Regions from separate parts of the Paenibacillus terreus genome, predicted to be linked through region 1. Evidence: riboswitches for the same ligand, from Rfam matches in the RefSeq annotation. Region 1 holds a riboswitch; each other region holds the start of a gene.
What was found. A riboswitch is a leader RNA that binds a small molecule or an ion and turns the genes downstream of it on or off. The one in region 1 is predicted to bind cobalamin.
Positions count from the first base shown of each region.

Region 2: another riboswitch for cobalamin. It lies ahead of ACE5KN_RS08035 (energy-coupling factor ABC transporter permease); the one in region 1 lies ahead of ACE5KN_RS06000 (ABC transporter substrate-binding protein).
Region 3: another riboswitch for cobalamin. It lies ahead of ACE5KN_RS21880 ((2Fe-2S) ferredoxin domain-containing protein); the one in region 1 lies ahead of ACE5KN_RS06000 (ABC transporter substrate-binding protein).
Region 4: another riboswitch for cobalamin. It lies ahead of ACE5KN_RS21895 (S-layer homology domain-containing protein); the one in region 1 lies ahead of ACE5KN_RS06000 (ABC transporter substrate-binding protein).

Region 1 covers NZ_JBHIRX010000002.1:383,692-387,951, reverse strand. Annotated here, with positions in the region: gene ACE5KN_RS06010 (ABC transporter ATP-binding protein) at 1-439, opposite strand, end outside; gene ACE5KN_RS06005 (FecCD family ABC transporter permease) at 439-1,485, opposite strand; gene ACE5KN_RS06000 (ABC transporter substrate-binding protein) at 1,482-2,450, opposite strand; cobalamin riboswitch at 2,634-2,849, opposite strand; gene ACE5KN_RS05995 (histidine phosphatase family protein) at 3,189-3,836, opposite strand; gene cbiB (adenosylcobinamide-phosphate synthase CbiB) at 3,866-4,260, opposite strand, start outside.
Region 2 covers NZ_JBHIRX010000003.1:243,072-247,331, forward strand. Annotated here, with positions in the region: gene ACE5KN_RS08020 (energy-coupling factor ABC transporter ATP-binding protein) at 1-174, opposite strand, end outside; gene cbiQ (cobalt ECF transporter T component CbiQ) at 199-981, opposite strand; gene ACE5KN_RS08030 (energy-coupling factor ABC transporter substrate-binding protein) at 965-1,261, opposite strand; gene ACE5KN_RS08035 (energy-coupling factor ABC transporter permease) at 1,258-2,028, opposite strand; cobalamin riboswitch at 2,300-2,489, opposite strand; gene ACE5KN_RS08040 (LOG family protein) at 2,855-3,409, opposite strand; gene ACE5KN_RS08045 (uroporphyrinogen-III synthase) at 3,633-4,260, opposite strand, start outside.
Region 3 covers NZ_JBHIRX010000014.1:60,175-64,434, forward strand. Annotated here, with positions in the region: gene ACE5KN_RS21865 (LutB/LldF family L-lactate oxidation iron-sulfur protein) at 1-287, shown strand, start outside; gene ACE5KN_RS21870 (LutC/YkgG family protein) at 280-1,011, shown strand; gene ACE5KN_RS21875 (acyltransferase) at 1,162-2,343, opposite strand; cobalamin riboswitch at 2,564-2,751, shown strand; gene ACE5KN_RS21880 ((2Fe-2S) ferredoxin domain-containing protein) at 2,931-3,290, shown strand; gene ACE5KN_RS21885 (MFS transporter) at 3,544-4,260, shown strand, end outside.
Region 4 covers NZ_JBHIRX010000014.1:64,638-68,897, reverse strand. Annotated here, with positions in the region: gene ACE5KN_RS21895 (S-layer homology domain-containing protein) at 1-2,220, opposite strand, end outside; cobalamin riboswitch at 2,390-2,585, opposite strand; gene ACE5KN_RS21890 (MeeY/MeeF family manganese export membrane protein) at 2,982-3,758, opposite strand; gene ACE5KN_RS21885 (MFS transporter) at 3,942-4,260, opposite strand, start outside.

The DNA of each region.
Region 1 (4,260 bases):
GCTGTCCCCCGCTCAGCTCGTCCAGCCTCCGTTCGGCCAAGGGCGCAAGGCCAAGCTGATCCAGCACGTGTTCAACGATATCCGCGTCAGCATCTCTGCCGGCCCAATCCAGATGAGGGTATCTGCCCATTTCCACCACATCCCTAACCGTATACCCGACCGGTGGCACTCCCTCTTGCTGCAGCACGGCGACAATACGCGACAGCTCCTTGCGTCTGTAGGCAGCCGCGTCCCGGCCTTGAATGTGAACGATTCCAGCATCAGGCTTGTCCACCCCGGACAGCAGCCGGATCAAGGTTGATTTGCCGCTTCCGTTCGGGCCGACGATCCCCCACCACTCTCCGGCGGCAGCGCCCCAGTTGATATCGGATAGCGCCTGTACCCGGCCAAAGGTTTTATGGACCCCTGAAATGTCGACTGCCCGGAAGTATGTGCTCATCACGACAGCTCTCCTTTCCGCTGCTTCTTGTTGCGCTGCAGCAGGTAAGCGAAGAACGGAGCCCCCACAAATGCCGTAACGACCCCGAGCGGAATTTCCGTTGGCGCCAGCAGCGTGCGTGCGGCCGTATCCGCCCATACCATGAAGATGGCGCCTCCCAGCGCGGACAGCGGAATAATCAGCCGGTAGTCCGGTCCGGTCAGCAGGCGGATCATATGCGGCACAACGAGCCCCACAAAACCGATCACCCCGCAGACGGATACCGACGCTGCCGTCAGAAAAGTCGCCGCAATCAGCACCCACAGCTTCGTCCTGTCCACATTTACTCCCATATAGGCGGCCTGCCTTTCTCCCAATGCCAGCATGTTCAGTACACGGGCTTTGCTGCACAGGAACACCAGCCCAAAAATGACGTAAGGAAGAATAATGCCCGGATACGCCCAGCCCTTCAGGCTGAGGCTGCCCATCGTCCAATACAGGATTTCATTGATGGTCTCCTTGGACATGGCGGTCAGCAAAGAAACTACCGCTCCCAGAAAAGACTGCATGACCACACCGGAAAGGATCAGGCTTTGCGTGGGGATTTTTCCATTTTCTCCTGCCAGCAGGATCACAAAGTATAATGTAAGGATTCCAGTAGTGAAGGCCACCAGCGGCAGGGTCCAGAGGCCGAAAAACGAATACTGAAGTCCCCAGTAGATTAAAAAAGCCGCTCCGACCGACGCGCCCGACGATACACCAAGGGTAAAAGGATCGGCCAGCGGGTTGCGCAGCACGCCCTGGAAGGCCGCGCCTGCAAGCGCAAGCGCGGCACCCGTCAGCATGCCAAGCAGAACGCGCGGCAGGCGCACGTTAACAATAATTTGCTCGGCCGGAGCATCCCAGAACGGCGTAATATACGTCCCGGCCCACGGAAGGCGGTGCATCAGAATGCCCGCGATCTGCTGGACAGGCAGTCGAACCGAGCCGATACCCAGGCAGATCAGCACCGTCAGAATCAACAGAATGAATCCGGCCAGCCCGTAAGCGGCAAGCTTGCGGTTCATTTAAAAATTTCCGGATAGATGGCTTTGGCCACTTCCTTGAGCCCCTCCGTCACACGCGGCCCCGGACGGCTGAGCAGGTTGTCGTCCAGACCGAACACGCGGTTGTTGCGGATGGCATTGATGTGGCCCCAGCCGTCACGTCCTTTAATGATCTGCTCCAGGGTCTGTCCATTCTCATCCACCACGCTTTTGCCATACAGGATAACATCCGGGTTCGCCGCAATGACCTTTTCCTCGCTGATCTGGTTCCATCCCTCCGTGTCGGAAGCGATGTTCTCTCCCCCTGCCAGCGTAATCAGCTCATCCATAAACTCACCTTTGCCCACTGTCCAGCCTGGCGAAAATTCAACATAAACCCGCAGTCTCTGATCCTCGCCGATATTTTTAATACCTTGCTGCACCTCGGCGATATCGGCCTTCATTTTATCGGTAATTGCCTTCGCTTCTTTCTGGCGGTCCATAATTTTGCCATACAGGGTGATGTTATTCATGACGTCCTCTACCGTCTTCGGATCGGTCTTGAAGATGGTAATGCCCAGCTCGCGCAGCTTGTTGACGGCCTCTTCACTCATCGAGATGCCTGTAAAAACAATGTCAGGCTGGGCAGCGATAATGGCCTCTTCATTCGGCTTTGTAATGCCGCCCATCTTCGGCTTGGATGTAGCCGCTGCCGGGTAATCGTCATAATCCGATACACCGACGATCTCCTTGTCCAATCCAAGAGCGAACAGCGCCTCCGTCTCGGCAGGGGATACGGAAATCACCTTTTCCGGAGCCTTCTCAAAAGTAAACTCCTGTCCGGTCGCATCCTTGACGGTCAGCGGATATACCGTAGCTCCCGCCTCTTCCGCCGGCGCCGTCTGCTGTGGAGAAGCAGCGCTGCCGTCTGCAGCCCCATTGCCTGCCCCTTTATTGCCGCATGCAGCAAGCGCCACGGTCAGCAGCAGCGCCAGCAGCACAGTCATCCAATTCTTTATTGATCTGGTCACAGTGTTACTCCCCTTTTCTTCTATATATTCCGGCTGTGCAAATGAAAACCCGGTCCTCATGAGAGGACCGGGCTCTGCGTCAGCCGATATCCGCTGCAGGCATTGCCGTGCCCACGGATTCATAGCCGCCGAACCCGCCATCCTTTCCTCGAAGGAGCGACGGTCTAAGCGAACCGGGCAGGTCTCCTGACTTACGGGAATTGCTCAAGGCCGGCGCCTTCCCGCAGCGGCTTCAGCCGCGGCAGTGGCGTATTGCCGTCCATACCCGTTTCACAGTGGCGGGACCGTGCCGGAATTGCACCGGCTTCCCTTTTAACAGAACGGCGTGGTTTGCAGGCTTCCACCGCCGCTCTGACCTGGTCTGCTGTTACCTTAAAGAGGTTGTTCAAAAAGTCATCTTTTGATCACGAAGGAAATCAGGGAGCAGACTCGACATCGAATCTTGAATTCAGCCGGGCCTTCCGGTGCTCACGTACCCCTAGTACGCTCCGCTCCTCAGTCCCTACCTTCATCCAATTTTCTCGGTGCTGAAAACCTGACTTTTTGAACTCGCACTTAAATTATTTTCAAAGTGATTATAGGTGAAAAAAGGCGGCTATACAACCCGCACGGCCGGCAAATCTGCCGTCAAATCAAGGAAAACCCGCCGGAACGGGCTTTACAAATTTGTGAACGAGTGCAGTCAAGGCCGGGGTTTGATAGCCCAAGTCGGGGTTAGGGAAATGAGATATTTCTCAGCCAACTTCCCGTAATACGCCCATCCTCCTCATATTTTAGACGCAGCCCGGCCATGCCGGCGGGCGGCAGCTGAATGGACCAGAAGTCCAGCCCGGGCACGGTCAGCACAGCCAGCTGACGGATCACGCCGCCATGGGTGACAGCCAGGACGGCAGGGATTCCTTCCGCATTACTTCCTTCCCCCTGCAGAACCTCATCGCGCAGGGAGTTTAGAAAGCCCGTCAGTCTGTCTTCAAAATGCTCCAGGCTCTCGCCGCCGGGCGGAGTGAAACAACGCGGATCGTCCAGCCAGGACCTATACAGCTGCACGTCTTTAAGCGATTCGTAGGTTTCGCCGTCCCACTCTCCGAAATCCAGCTCACGCAGTCTGGCATCCGGAACGGCTGCAGCCGCAAGCTGCGGCGCAGCCAGTCTCAGCGTTTCTGTGCAGCGGCGGAGATCGCTACTGTATACTTTGGCAAAGCACATCCCGTGCAACCGCAGCCCAAGCGCTCCCTGTTCACCCGCCGCCTCCGGGAGCAATCCCGGATCGGCATGTCCCACATAACGCTTTTCGCGGTTCCACTGCGTTGTCCCATGCCTGACCAGAATTAAATCCAGCTCATGGAACGCACTGCTGCTCATTTTCCATACCTCCCCCGGAATCGGACTCGTCATTGTGGCGGCATCACGATCCACCTTATCCCGCCGGCCACCACGCACAACAGGACGAACAGCCAGGAAGAGAGGAACATCAGCACGGTTGTCCGCCTGATATCCTCCGCTTCCAGCGGTCGGAGCGGGTCCCCCATATAGGCCCTAAAGAAGCGTACTCCATGGTATACATTGTACCCGCCCAGTCTGACGCCGAGCGCGCCTGCGACCGCCGATTCCGGGAAGCCGCTGTTAGGGCTCGGATGCATCCGCGCATCGCGCCGTACCGTCAGCCAGCTGCGGAGCGGTTCCAGCCTCTTCAGCCACGCCGCGCTGACAAGCAGCACCGCCGTCAGCCGCGCGGGAATGTAATTGGCCGCATCGTCAAGCCTTGCCGACGCCCAGCCCAAGTGAA
Region 2 (4,260 bases), on a different contig from region 1:
CGGCTTGAGTATGCCGACCGCGTGCAGGAACAGCGTGGATTTCCCTGCCCCGTTATGCCCGAGCACCGCCGTTTTCATCCCACGCGGAATCCGCAGCGTCATGCCGGCCAGTGCAGCACCTTTGGCATCCGGATAGGTGTATGTTACATCCTTCCATTCCAGTACCAGCTCCACCGTGTCCACCTTCCTGTCATTAATTCAGTTCAACAGGCGAAAGTACAGCTCGGCACCGGCCAGAAGCGCCGCGCCGATCCATCCTTCCGCTCTGTAGCGGGCCGGCATCGGCAGCGAGGCATCCGGCCCCATACGGATCGTTCCTTCATAACCTCGCACAGTGTATCCGACAGCAGCTCCGCGGTACCTCTCCATCGTCTTGGCAAACAATCTGCATGTCAGGGAGGCGGTATCCGAAACAGCGGCCCGGAACCCCCTGCCCCCGCCGCGCAGCCTGCGCGCCAGCATCATGCCGGAGGCCGTATCCCCCAGCAGGAACAGAAATCTGTACATAATCATCATCAATTCAACAACTACGGCTGGAAGCCGCAGCTTTTCCATCACCTTCAGCAGTCCCGCAAAGGGAGTGGTAAGAATCAGAAACATAAAACAGGACAGGCAGGCTCCTACCCGCAGCAGAAGCTGCTCTGCCCGCACTGCCGCTTCGGGCGTGATCAGAAGCACATGGTTTCCCCAACCTGCCAGCACCGTTCCCTGTGCCGGTACCGGCGCAATCTCAATCAGCAGCGCCGGCAAACTCAGCATATAGAAGAGGAGCGAGGCTGCCGTTAAGGACGCATAAGGCTTCCACGGAATCCCGCCGTACCTTACCGTCCATAAGACGAGCCAAATCCATACAGCCAGCTGGACAGGGGGATGGCCGATATAGGCCATCCCAAACATCACCCCGGCAAAACAACTCTTCCACAACGGCGAGCAGCCGCTGAACGCTCCGCTGTAAGACAGGGAATCAATCCTTCTGAGCATCCGTCCGGCGGGCATCCTTTCTTCCCTTGAACAGGCCGATGATATAGCCGATCAACCCCGCACCCAGCGCAGCCTGCAGGGCAAACAGCATGCTTTCCGTTTCCGGCGGCGGCTCCATCAGCGGCTGAAACCACGGGGTGTAGTGGGGGTTGATCTGGGTAATCGCCTCCTCGGCGGCGCCGTCCGCGCCGCCGAAATCGCCATTCACCAGCAGCAGCGGGAGGGCAGCGAGCAGAATGACGACCAGGAGGACAAGGCCGGTTATCGTTTTTGTCTTCATGACGGCTCGGCCTCCTTCATGCCGCGCCGGAGCACGGACAGTTCATTCGGGCTGTATGCTTTAAGCCATTTCCACAGCAAAACCGTCAGCAATCCCTCGCTGACCGCGAGCGGAACCTGTGTCACGGCAAATATGCCGCCGAATTTCAAGAAAGATGCCCAAATCCCGCCATGTACGGAAGGAAAGGCAAGGGAAAGCTGTACGGAGGTCACCAGATAAGTCGTCATATCGGCTATAGCCGCAGCGGTGAAAACAGCCACCCACTCCTTGCGGGCTGTTTTCATAAGCAGCCTGTATGCTGCATAACCGGCAAACGGGCCGGCCACGGCCATGGAGAATGCATTCGCTCCGAGCGTCGTAATTCCGCCATGCGCCAGAAGCACTGCCTGGAACAGCAGCACAATGGAGCCAATCACGCTCATCGGCAGGGGGCCCAGCATCACTGCGCCCAGTCCCGTTCCGGTCGGATGGGAGCTGCTGCCCGTCACGGAAGGCAGCTTCAGGGCAGACAGCACAAATGTAAACGCCCCCGCCAACCCAAGCATCAGCTTCAGCTCAGGAGCCTCTCTCGTCAGCCGGGTTACACTGCAAACACCGAGCGCAAAAAAGGGAAGGAATAAAATCCACCAGAAAAGTGCCCAACCGATCGGTAAAAAGCCCTCCATGATATGCATCGCATAGGCCTCCTGCGGACTCGCCGCCAGAAAATACAGCGTGAATGCGGCGGTCAGCAGCGCCAGCCCGATGCCTTTACTCCGTTTTAACAACAACTCCACCCCTTTCGTGTTTACAAGCTCAAAAAAGCCCCATCCGCTAAGGATGGGGCTGTATGTACGTAATTCAGTCAAAGTTAGCCAGGCAGCCCTAAATAAAGCTACATTGCGCATAGCTTGCCCGTATCCCGGTCAACAGGGAGATGTAAGGGTTTGTGTTTAACACCCTTCTCTTCATCCCCGGGTGAAAAGCATTCCGGAATATCGGGAGCCCGCGCAGGCTCGTCCACTGATTTTCGTACACCACTCCTTTCCGCGAAGGATTACGGTGCATACAGGCAAGGTAGGTCTCCTGGCTTCGGATCATCAGCCTTCTTCGTCTTCCCCGGGTCTGGTTCGAGTGACATGTTGAAGAAGAGCCTCCCCAATACAGTGGCGGGACCGCTCGGGATTTGCACCCGATTCCCTGTTACCCTTTGCCCCTCGGCAAAGGCACCCTGCCTGGTCGCTTATTCCATTGTGAATCCATCATAACCCTGCCTTTGCGGAAAGCGCAAGCATGAAAAACGGAGCTGCGGCTCATCGTTTCGATTGCATCAGACCGTTTCCGCGTCCCCGGACTATTAAAGTGCGTGTTCAAAAAGTCAGGTTTTCAGCACCGAAGCCTGTGCTTTCGAAGTGCGTTTTTTCAAAACGCTTAAGTTGGATGAAGCTAGGGACTGAGGAGCGGAGCGTACTTAGGGTACGTGAGCACCTGAAATGTTTCCGCAGGAAACATGCTTCGCAAGCATCTGCTTAGGCCCGGCTGAATTCAAGATTCGATGTCGAGCCCGCTTCCTGATTTCCTTCGTGATCAAAAGATGACTTTTTGAACTACCTCTTAAAGGGACAGCCCGTCAGAGGAACACATTCTCTTGACCAGTTCCTCGGCATCCTCCTCAAGCAAGATCAGATCCAGATGCGTCCGGCCCGCAAATCCCTCCTGCACACTGTGCCGGATTAATTCCATCAGCGGGTTGTAGTAGCCGTTTACATTTAAAAGCCCGACAGGCTTGCTGTGCAGGCCGATCTGAGCCCAACACAGCACCTCGAACAATTCCTCAAAGGTGCCGATCCCTCCCGGAAGCGCAATGAAGCCGTCAGCCAACCGATGCATCGTCGCCTTGCGCTCATGCATGTCCCTGACTTCAATAAACTCCGTCAGCCCCTCATGCACGATTTCCCGCCGGAACAATGCCGTAGGCATGATGCCCGTTACCTGTCCCCTGCTGGCAAGCGCAGCATTGGCGGCTGTGCCCATCAGTCCGAAGCTGGACCCTCCATAGATCAGACGCAGTCCACGGCGGGCGATATGCTCTCCGAGCCGGGCCGCCTGCTCCCTGTATTCCGGAGCCTTCCCGTCGTTGGAGCCTGCAAACACACAAATCGACTTCACCATTCAGCACCTCTTTCTGTATATTCAGGGCAATTTGTTGTCTGAAATCAACCTGTCTCGTTGTATCATACTAAGAACTTGCGGTTATTGAAAAGAAGAATGACGCAGGATCTTAAAGAGGTTGAAGCAGCCGCTTAAATGGAAGAGACCCTGGCAAGCAAGACAAAAAAAGGCAAGCCGGGTTTTTGATGTATCCGGGTTGCCTTTTCGGGAGGTCCTCCAGTTATTGTTCTTTGTCTGCCGCCGCAGTCCTGTCCAGTCCGTATCCGTTCGCCATTCCCCCGGATTCGAAGTATCGCCCCAGCTCCACCATCATGCTGCCCATACGCTCTTCGGCCGGCACGACAATGCGTTCTATCCCTTCCTCCAGCATCGCCTGCGCCGTCACTTTTCCGACGGAAACGGCAATAATGTCACTCTGGAATGCAGCCAGCACGTCTTCCATGACGCCGCAGCTGCGTGCATATTCGGCCAGAAAACGGATTTGCGGACCGCTGGTAAACGCCACGGCATCTACCCTCCGCTGGATAATATCATTGACCAGATCTTCCAGATCCTCCGTTTTCGGCGGCACATGCTTGTAAGGCAGCAGCTGCCGGACATCGGCCCCCTGCTCCTGTAGCCAGTCGACCAGACGTGGGGCGGGATCGCCGTGCAGCTGAAGAATCACCTTCTGGTCATTCAGGTTATAGGGTGCAAAGGAACGGATCAGCCCTGCCGTGCTGCCGTCATCGTCGCGGACCACCGGCGTTAATCCGCGTTTCTTGAGCGCGTTCACGGTTTTATAGCCGCGCGCCGCAATATGCGATGATGCCAGCAGCTCGTGCAGCCGCTCGGCAACCCCCATTTCT
Region 3 (4,260 bases), on a different contig from region 1:
TTGCGGCCGTGGCCGCCAACTCGAAGCGGTTCAGCGCGGCGGTGCGGTTGGGCCAGCTTGGCCAAAAACCCTTCGTCCGGGACGGTGGGGTTCCCCTGAAGCTGGGTCCGTTGAAAGGGTGGAACAATTACAGGGTTGCACCGTCTCTTGCGAAGCAGACCTTCCGTCAGCGCTGGAAGGAATTGGACCGTGAAGTGCGAAGCACGCTGCCCCAGCCGGACCCGGTGCTGCAAAGTCGGATGGAGGCTGTTTTGCGGCAGCGGAAAAGGGGGGAGCGGCATGAGTAGCCCGCATCAGGAATGGCTGGAGCAAATGGAATCCCAGTCACGCGCGAAGCAGCAGCAGTTTATGAACGGCATTGCTGCCAGACTGAAGCGGCCGCGTGTAACGGAACCCCCTCCGCATCCGCTGCGGGGCGCGCCGGGGTTCTGGCAGGCGTTCGAGTGGAGCGAGCAGGAGCGGATCGACCGCTTTGCCGCCAATTTCAGCAGCGTGGGCGGACATGTAGCCAGACTGGGGACAATGCAGGAAGCAGCTTCCTTCATCGTCGACAAGGCAGTCGAAATGGGAGCAAGAGCCATTCTCAGACAGGACCAGCCGGAGCTGGCGGCGCTTGAGCTGGAATCCGCCATTCCCGGCGCGGACATCTCTGTCTGGAACTCGGATTCCGAGAATTCCTGGAAAGCCAAAGCGGCTGATGCGGACTTCGGTGTCGTTATGGCGGATTATGCTGCTGCTTATACCGGTTCGGTGGCGGTGCTTTCTGCACCGCATAAAGGTCGCTCCGTAAGCCTTCTTCCCACCGTGCTCATCATTCTGGTTCCGGTGGAACGACTGAAGACCCGGCTGGGTGAAATTCTGACGGAATTTGATCAGGCTGGGCGTGATCAGCTTCCGGCAGGCATTCACTTTATCTCGGGCCCGAGCCGGTCCTCGGATATCGAGAATGACCTGACGATCGGCGTTCACGGGCCGGGAATTGTCTATGCTTTGATCATCGGGGGCTCGTGATCAATAGCCGTAAAAACGCCTATCGACGTACATTCTCAGAAGACAGACCGCGTTTAGCGGAAATTTTTCTTGCGATTTTAGGAGGCCTACTCCAGGAAATTCAAGCCTTAAGCGGAACGGCGTCCCGCTTAAGGCTTCTTGCGGTTTCGATTATTTCCCAGGAAAAGCAGCAGAACTTCTTGCTTCCTGTCTAAGCTCAGACCGCTTTGGCTTGGGGAGGGGACCAAAGAACACAGAGGCATAAGGAAGATAGCGTCCGGCCATGGATACTACGAACCAGGCAAGAGTCAACGCCAGCGCAAAACCGCCTGCATACCAGAGATGAAGCAGCCAGGCCGTGCCGGTTTGCGGCGAGAAAAGGCGGTACAGCAGCAGCACGATCGGGTGCAGCAAATACACGCCGAATGAAACCGAGCCCAACTGCGCCAGCCCGCGACCAAGGGCGGATCGGCCCTGATGGTACACCACGGAGGCGATTTGCAGCAGTACAAGTACGCTTAGCGAGGCGTAAATGTTGTACAGCAGCTCGTAAAGGAGTGAATTGTACAAAAGGCCATTCATACGCGTTTCATACCAGATGTACACATGCGACAGCCCTGCGGCCAGCCACAGGAGCCACAGCAGGCTCCAAACGGCGATTCGTGTTCCTGAGGCATGTTCCTTGCGCACAATGAGCCATTGTTTGATTTTCGGATAGTAGATGCCTAGCGCAGCGCCGAGCATGTAATATGCCATGTAAGAGAGCACCCAGCTGCCGCGGTTTTCCACCTGAAAGTAATACTTGTTGGCGATCACAAAAGCCCACTGCAGCGCAAAGCCTAGCACAACCGCCCAACTGTGCAATCCGCGAAACCTTTTGAACAGCCACAGGAACAACGGGAACAGCAGATAGAACTGCGCATTTATAAATACAAAGTACAAATGGGTGTAGGCTTTGCCGGTAACAAGCTTGGTGAAGAAGGAACGGGTCAGTTCTCCCGCATCCATACCGGGGGCTCCGGCGGATGTCTGCTGCAGGCAGAAATAAATCAGTGAAAAAACGAAATACGGCACCAGGATATACAGCAGTCTTTGCTTATAAAAATGCTTGATTAAGCTGCTGCCGAGCGGCCGGTCCAAATAGTTGTAAAAAAGCACAAATGCGCTCAGCGCAATAAACGTGGATGTTCCGAATTTCAGGAAGATGTTCAGAAAGTTATAGAAGAAATAATAGTGAGATTCCGTCATTTGCAGTGTGGCAGACGACGTGGAATGGACTGCTATAACCCCTATAATCGCAAATGCCCTGACAACCTGAAGCTCAGGGACTTTTTCCTTCTTGGCAGTGCCCATATACGAATCATGTCCTTTCGGTTTCTAAGTGCCGTTTCATTAAAACGCATTTTTCTGAAACAAAAGAAAGAGTTTACTGAAAATATGCTGAAAGGCCCATTATTGGATTAGATCTGAACTCGGAAATGTTATGTATTCCTGTTCCTGATATATGACAATGGAAAAATGAGATTATGTGACATGAATTTTAAAGGCTCGTCATTCTGTCCTGAGTCCGTTATAATGGAAGAATCTCGCAGGTGCCCTGGCCAAGGCCGGGGTTAAAAGGGAATAGGGTGAAAATCCCTAGCGGTCGCGCCGCTGTAACCGGGGAGCCTCCTTCCATACATGTCACTCAGCATGCTGGGGAAGACGGAAGGCAGGTACCGATCCGGGAGCCAGAAGACCTGCCTGCAGGTTCGCATCAGCCCTTCGCGGTTAAGGAACGGTGTACATAATATGGAGATCGGGACCCGTGTGTGGTCTGCGGTCTGTTCTCTTATGTACTCTTGCCCTCAGCCCTTTGCGGACTGAGGGCTTTTTTGGGTCAACATGAAGCCGGACGGGGAGGCTTATGCGAGATCACAAGTGCATGGGAGAGGATAAGAATGGAGCAAGTTGCAACGAAAAGAAGAGTTCTCGGCCAGGTTATGATCTGTAACGGCTGCTGCTGCGGTCATACAGAGAAGGGCAAACCGGGCATCCCGCTAGACAAGCTGAAGAGCAGATGGAAGGAAGAGAAGCTGCTCAAGAGTATCCAGCTGACAGTCACCGGCTGTCTTGGTCCTTGCGATATTGCCAACGTCGTATCGATTCAGACGCCGGACGGTCCGGTATGGTTCGGCGGCATCAAAGAGGAAGACCTTTATGATGAATTGCTGGAATGGGCGATCGCCTCGCGGGATGAGGACAAGCTGCTGGAGCTGCCGGCCAGTCTGCTTCCCTATCGATTCGAGCGTTTTCAGTAGAAAAAACAAAATAACTGATGTAACAAGTCCCACCATTTTTTGGTGGGTTTGTTGTTTATTCAAAATAAAGATTGGATTAACAGAAAATTTTTATTTATTATCCAACATAAGGAGCGACTGTTGAAAGCTATGATATTGTCGTTTCCTTAAAACTATATAAATACTCCATAATATTATATTTAATAAAGAAATTTGTTCATATAAAATTTCCTTATGTTCATACATAACCAAACGGATAAGGAGAAAGCAAAAAGTGAAGAAACGTATAGGGAAATTCAACAAAGTTTATGCCATGCAGCTTGCAACAATCTTTATAGGGTTTATCATATTCGGATTTTCAGAAAACATAAAGGGACCCGCTATTCCACGGATCCAGTATGACTTTCTGCTAAACGAATCACAATTGGGCACTTTATTGTCCCTTAATGCGCTTGGCTATTTAATCGCATGCTCTTTTACTGCTTATCTGACAAGAATATGGGGAATCAAGCGGGTAACCGTTATATCTTTTGCAGTGATGGCGGTCTCGGGTATTTTCATTTTCTTTTCTCCGTATTATGTTACGTTTTCTGCGTCATATTTCCTGATGTACATTGGAAACGGGATGCTGGAGATTGGATTGGCTATTTTAGGCGCCCGCATATTTGTGAGAAATACCGGCACAATGATGAACTTAGCCCACGGTTTTTATGGCCTTAGCTCGACGGTCGCACCGCTTATTGCGACGGGTCTGATGCAGGTTAAGATTAACGGTTCTGTGCTTGACTGGCGCGGTATGTATCTTGTCATGCTTTTATTATCGATCATACCGATTATATTTGCACTTTTTAGCACTTTCCCAGGGGATGAGATTAAACATGAAGATCGCGTTCCTCTGAAAACATTGATGCAAGACCCGGTTATATGGCTGATGGTGGTTATTTTATCATTTGGCGTTGTTTCCGAATTGGCTGTAGGTGGCTGGCTCGTT
Region 4 (4,260 bases), on a different contig from region 1:
TTGGCTGAGAGACACCCGTGCCGATGCTGCCAGAGCTTCAGTGATTTTCTCCGCTTCGTCCGCTGACATACGGGAAGAAGCATTGATGACCGAAGTCGCCTGGCCCGCCTGACCGATTGGCAGTTTGTTATCCGGAGAGAGACTGATTATATTCAGCGCAGTAACAACCTGAGAAGGGACAGATGCCGGAAAGGTTCCCACTGCCGCCGACGTTCCGCCACCGGAAAGGTTGCTGTCTGTCTTATAATCCGTCGTATATTTCCAATCCACCACATCACCGCTGCTCAAGCGGTAAGCTCCTGCGCCGACATTTGGCTTCTCGCCGTTCACTGTATAATACCAGCCGCTGTTCGGGCCGCGGTCAAACTCGGCCAAACCGTCAATGGCCGTAACATATACCGCTGATCCGCTACCGGAGGCTGTGACTCTGCCTGCCCCCAACCCGCGAATCAGCACGCTGTAAGGAGTATCCCCACTGACCAGTCGGACCTGTGTAGCAGGCAAGATAGTGCCTGTTCCTGTTACCGACAAGGTGATGGTTTGCGTTACAGGCGTCGTGCCGGAACCCCCACCGTTCCCAACAATCAGCATGGACGTGTTGCGTACGACAGTCGGAACATCATTGGTCTTATAACCTGTTACTGTTACGGTGTAGGTTCCTGAGCCAAAGCCCTTAAAGGAAGCTATACCTTGCTCATTGGTTATAACCGTTTGGCTGCCAATCTGGACCTGCACATTGGCTGCGGGGGACACCACTTTTGTAGCGTTATAGTTGGCATCGTACTCCCAGACTGCTTTCTGTACCTGTACCGAGACCGGCTCTCCCGAACCCGGTGATGCAGGTGTTGAGGTGATGGAATCAATGAGTGAAGTTCCATAGCCCCCAAAATAAAAATATACCTGGTCGGAGGGATTCAACTTGAAACTTCCGGCGCCAACATTCGGATTAATCCACTCACCACCTCTTTTAACCGCATAACTCCAATAGCCGGTATTCCCACCCTTAATACCGCCGATGGAATTTATAAATCCCTCGGATGAGGTCTCAAGGGCGATATGATGTTTGACTGTTACATTTTTCAAGGCATCCAGAGCGTAAACTGCCTTTGTAACATCCTCCGCTACAGGGGCTGTCGGTCCTTCAATAAACACCGTTGCCTGGACTGAGCCCGGCACAGGTTCCGGCTCGGGAGCAGGCTCAGAATCCGGTGATGGCGGAGGCGGCACCAAGGCAGGCTTTGTCGGATTTACATAAAGAGTGCCCTCGCCTGCTGTAAACAGGTCATAAGCAATAAGCGCCCGCATCGCCTGCTCGGTGGCATATTCTTTATCCGAACTTGGAATATTTAGCGCATGTTTGAACCCGCCGTCCGAATTCTGGAACGCCAGCAAGCGCTGAATTAGGTCGCCATTGGCATTCGCAAACTGCGCAGCGGTCGGATCCAGCTCGAAGGAGGCTAGTCCCACGATGGCCTGGGAAATACTTTCACTGCTTGCATCATCCAGGTTTGTCGCCAGCCAGGAAACAGCCTGCTCACCAGCCGTCTGTACATCGGCCTGATCCCGATAAGGTCCGAGCGCACTAAGAGCCATTCCGTACAAATCTCCATCCACGTAGGACGGATCCTCCAGATACGTGACGATGGAATCGACCAGCTTATCACGTGTCCACTTCGCATCAGCCGGAACATCGTAGCTTCCCGAATCCAGAGCAATCAGTGCATATATGCTCGCATAGATAGTAGGCATGTCCGAAGCATTATAGAGCTTCGCAACGGCATTACAGTCCGTAAACTTCGTCGCATCCCAGTCGATGGCCGAAGACTCGATAATCTGACGGGCCAATGTCGTTACCGTGGATTGTCCACAAGTCTTTTTCACCTCATTTACCAAAGACATCTGGTAGCTCTGCGGCACGGATCTGCCTGTCCGCCCATAACTTAAAGCAAACCAGTCCGAATCCACGCCTCCGCTGTTCTCTATGTAGTCAAATGCCTTTTGTAACGCCAAGTCCGTTTTTTTATACACTGCTTCTGTCACAGCTGTCCGGACGCTTGTTCCATAGACCGATTGCTGTACTGAAGAAGGTTCTCCCTGTGATATCCCCTCCTCCGCGTGGGCTTGCCGGACAGGCCAGCCCCATGAAAATAGTGTTGATGCGGTAAGAATCAGCGCCAGACTGAGCGCCATGATGGCTTTATAACCGGTTAACCCTTTCATATCAGACCTCTTTCTAAATTGATTTGTTGTTTCTTTACCTCTAAAAATGCAAAAAATCCACTTCACAGAAGTGGACATGGTAAACAGAGCAGCTTCACGCCAAGGCAGGTTCCCGGAACGTGCTGCATGAAAAACGGCTGTCTCCCCTTCTCTCTCCCGAAGAATGCAGAAACAAAATCGTTACAAGGCAGGTCTCCTGGCTCAGCCTTATCGCTTTTCCCCTCCTTCCCATTCCTGAAGAACAGTGGCTTGCGGGGATAGCTCGGCATTTACAGTGGCGGGACCGCGCCGGAATCTACCGGACTTCCCTATTAAGCAGGCAACGTGAATGCACGCATACCTGCACCTCGTACGCTGGATTATTTAGTTTTTCAATCAGTGACGTCTCTATTTCGTTTCTATCATAGCGGCAGGGGTCCCTTTTGTCTACGATATAATGCTGAATAACACTTCGGCATAAGTTTTTGTGTAATTTATGATATAAAAGATGGAAGCTATGGGATGTTCAGTTTGACAGCTGTGTTACCCGTGAGCTGAAAAAGCTGCCGATCATACCGGCAGCCTTATGTTGACTGAACTATGCTTTCTTTCATTTTTATAATCCATTTCGTTTGATGAAGATTAAAAAGGGCAGGAACGAATAACTTCATTCCTGCCCTCATCGCCTGCTTTTGAGTCACAAAAAAATCTCTCCTTAGCAAATGAACCTTAATATATCAAGGGCAATTTATCCTGCCAACTGTTTCATTGTAAGGTTGAACCTAAGGCAGATCAGCCTGTGACTGTTTTTTATTTGATGGCGCGAACCATCCGAGAAGTGCTATCGCAACCAAAACACCATAAAAGACAAGGGTCCAGCCTGTACTATGCGGGAAATGATGAGCCAGTACACCAATATCTTCATGGGCCAGGGTAATCACAGCGAGCTTAACGCCGACCCAAGCCACAATTGCATAAGCCGTGGTCTCCAGTGCCGGCCGTTGAGCGAGCAGCTTCACAAACCATGTGGCTGCGAATTTGATCAGGACGAGCCCGGCGATTCCGCCAAGCAATACAACGATGAATTGTCCGCCGTCCATACCGCCGAAATCCCCAAGCGGTGAATCGGGAAGCCCCAGTGCCAAAGCCACTGCAGCAAGAATGGAATCAATCGCAAAGGCAAGATCCGCAATAGCAATTTTTCCTACGGTTGGCCAAAAGCCTTTTCCTGCAGCATCTTTCTTAACGTCTTCGCGAATATTCTCGTTTTTCTTGCCAAAACGTGCTTTGATGATGTGCTTTAACCCCAGGTATAACAGATAAGCAGCCCCGATCGCCTGTATTTGCCAGACGTTGGCAATAAACGATATCGCAAACAGAGCGGCAAAGCGAAAAACAAAAGCCATAATAATCCCGTAATTGATGGCTTTCTTCTTCTGGTCCTCCGGTAAATGCTTTGCGATCACCGCCAGCACCAAGGCATTATCCGCCGATAGCAAACCCTCCAATGCAATAAGAATCAGTAATGCCCATGCGTACTCCAGCCAAATGGATTCCAACAGCACTTCTCCCCTCTTCATAAAGAGTATGTTCATTACGACAAACTTCCTGTTTGAAACTCAAGTTTCGGTTAAATCAGAGATTTTTATCCGGCTAAAAGTTGCACCGTCATTCCCTTCCCTATTTACGCTGTCAAGTTATGGCTCGTTTCATTCATTAAATATAAAAAATCAATAATAACTCTATATCATTTCTTTCCGCTTTAATAAGTAAGCATATAGAATGACGCCCCCGACCGCACAAATGGCTGCACATAAACCTATAAATCCGTAGCCAGCCTGAAGCCCGCGAAGAAGTCCCAACTGAGAATCTGCCCCGAAAAAGCCCTTCGTTATTTCAATAACTCCGCCGATCAAGTAGTTGCCAATTACACTGCCGACTCCCATAAGCGTAACTGTAAAAGTTATTGCGGTATCACTGCCATTAGGGTACCTTTTGGCAATAAAAGCCATAACGGTTGGATAAATCATCGCAATCCCTATACCGGCGGCAGCGAATAAA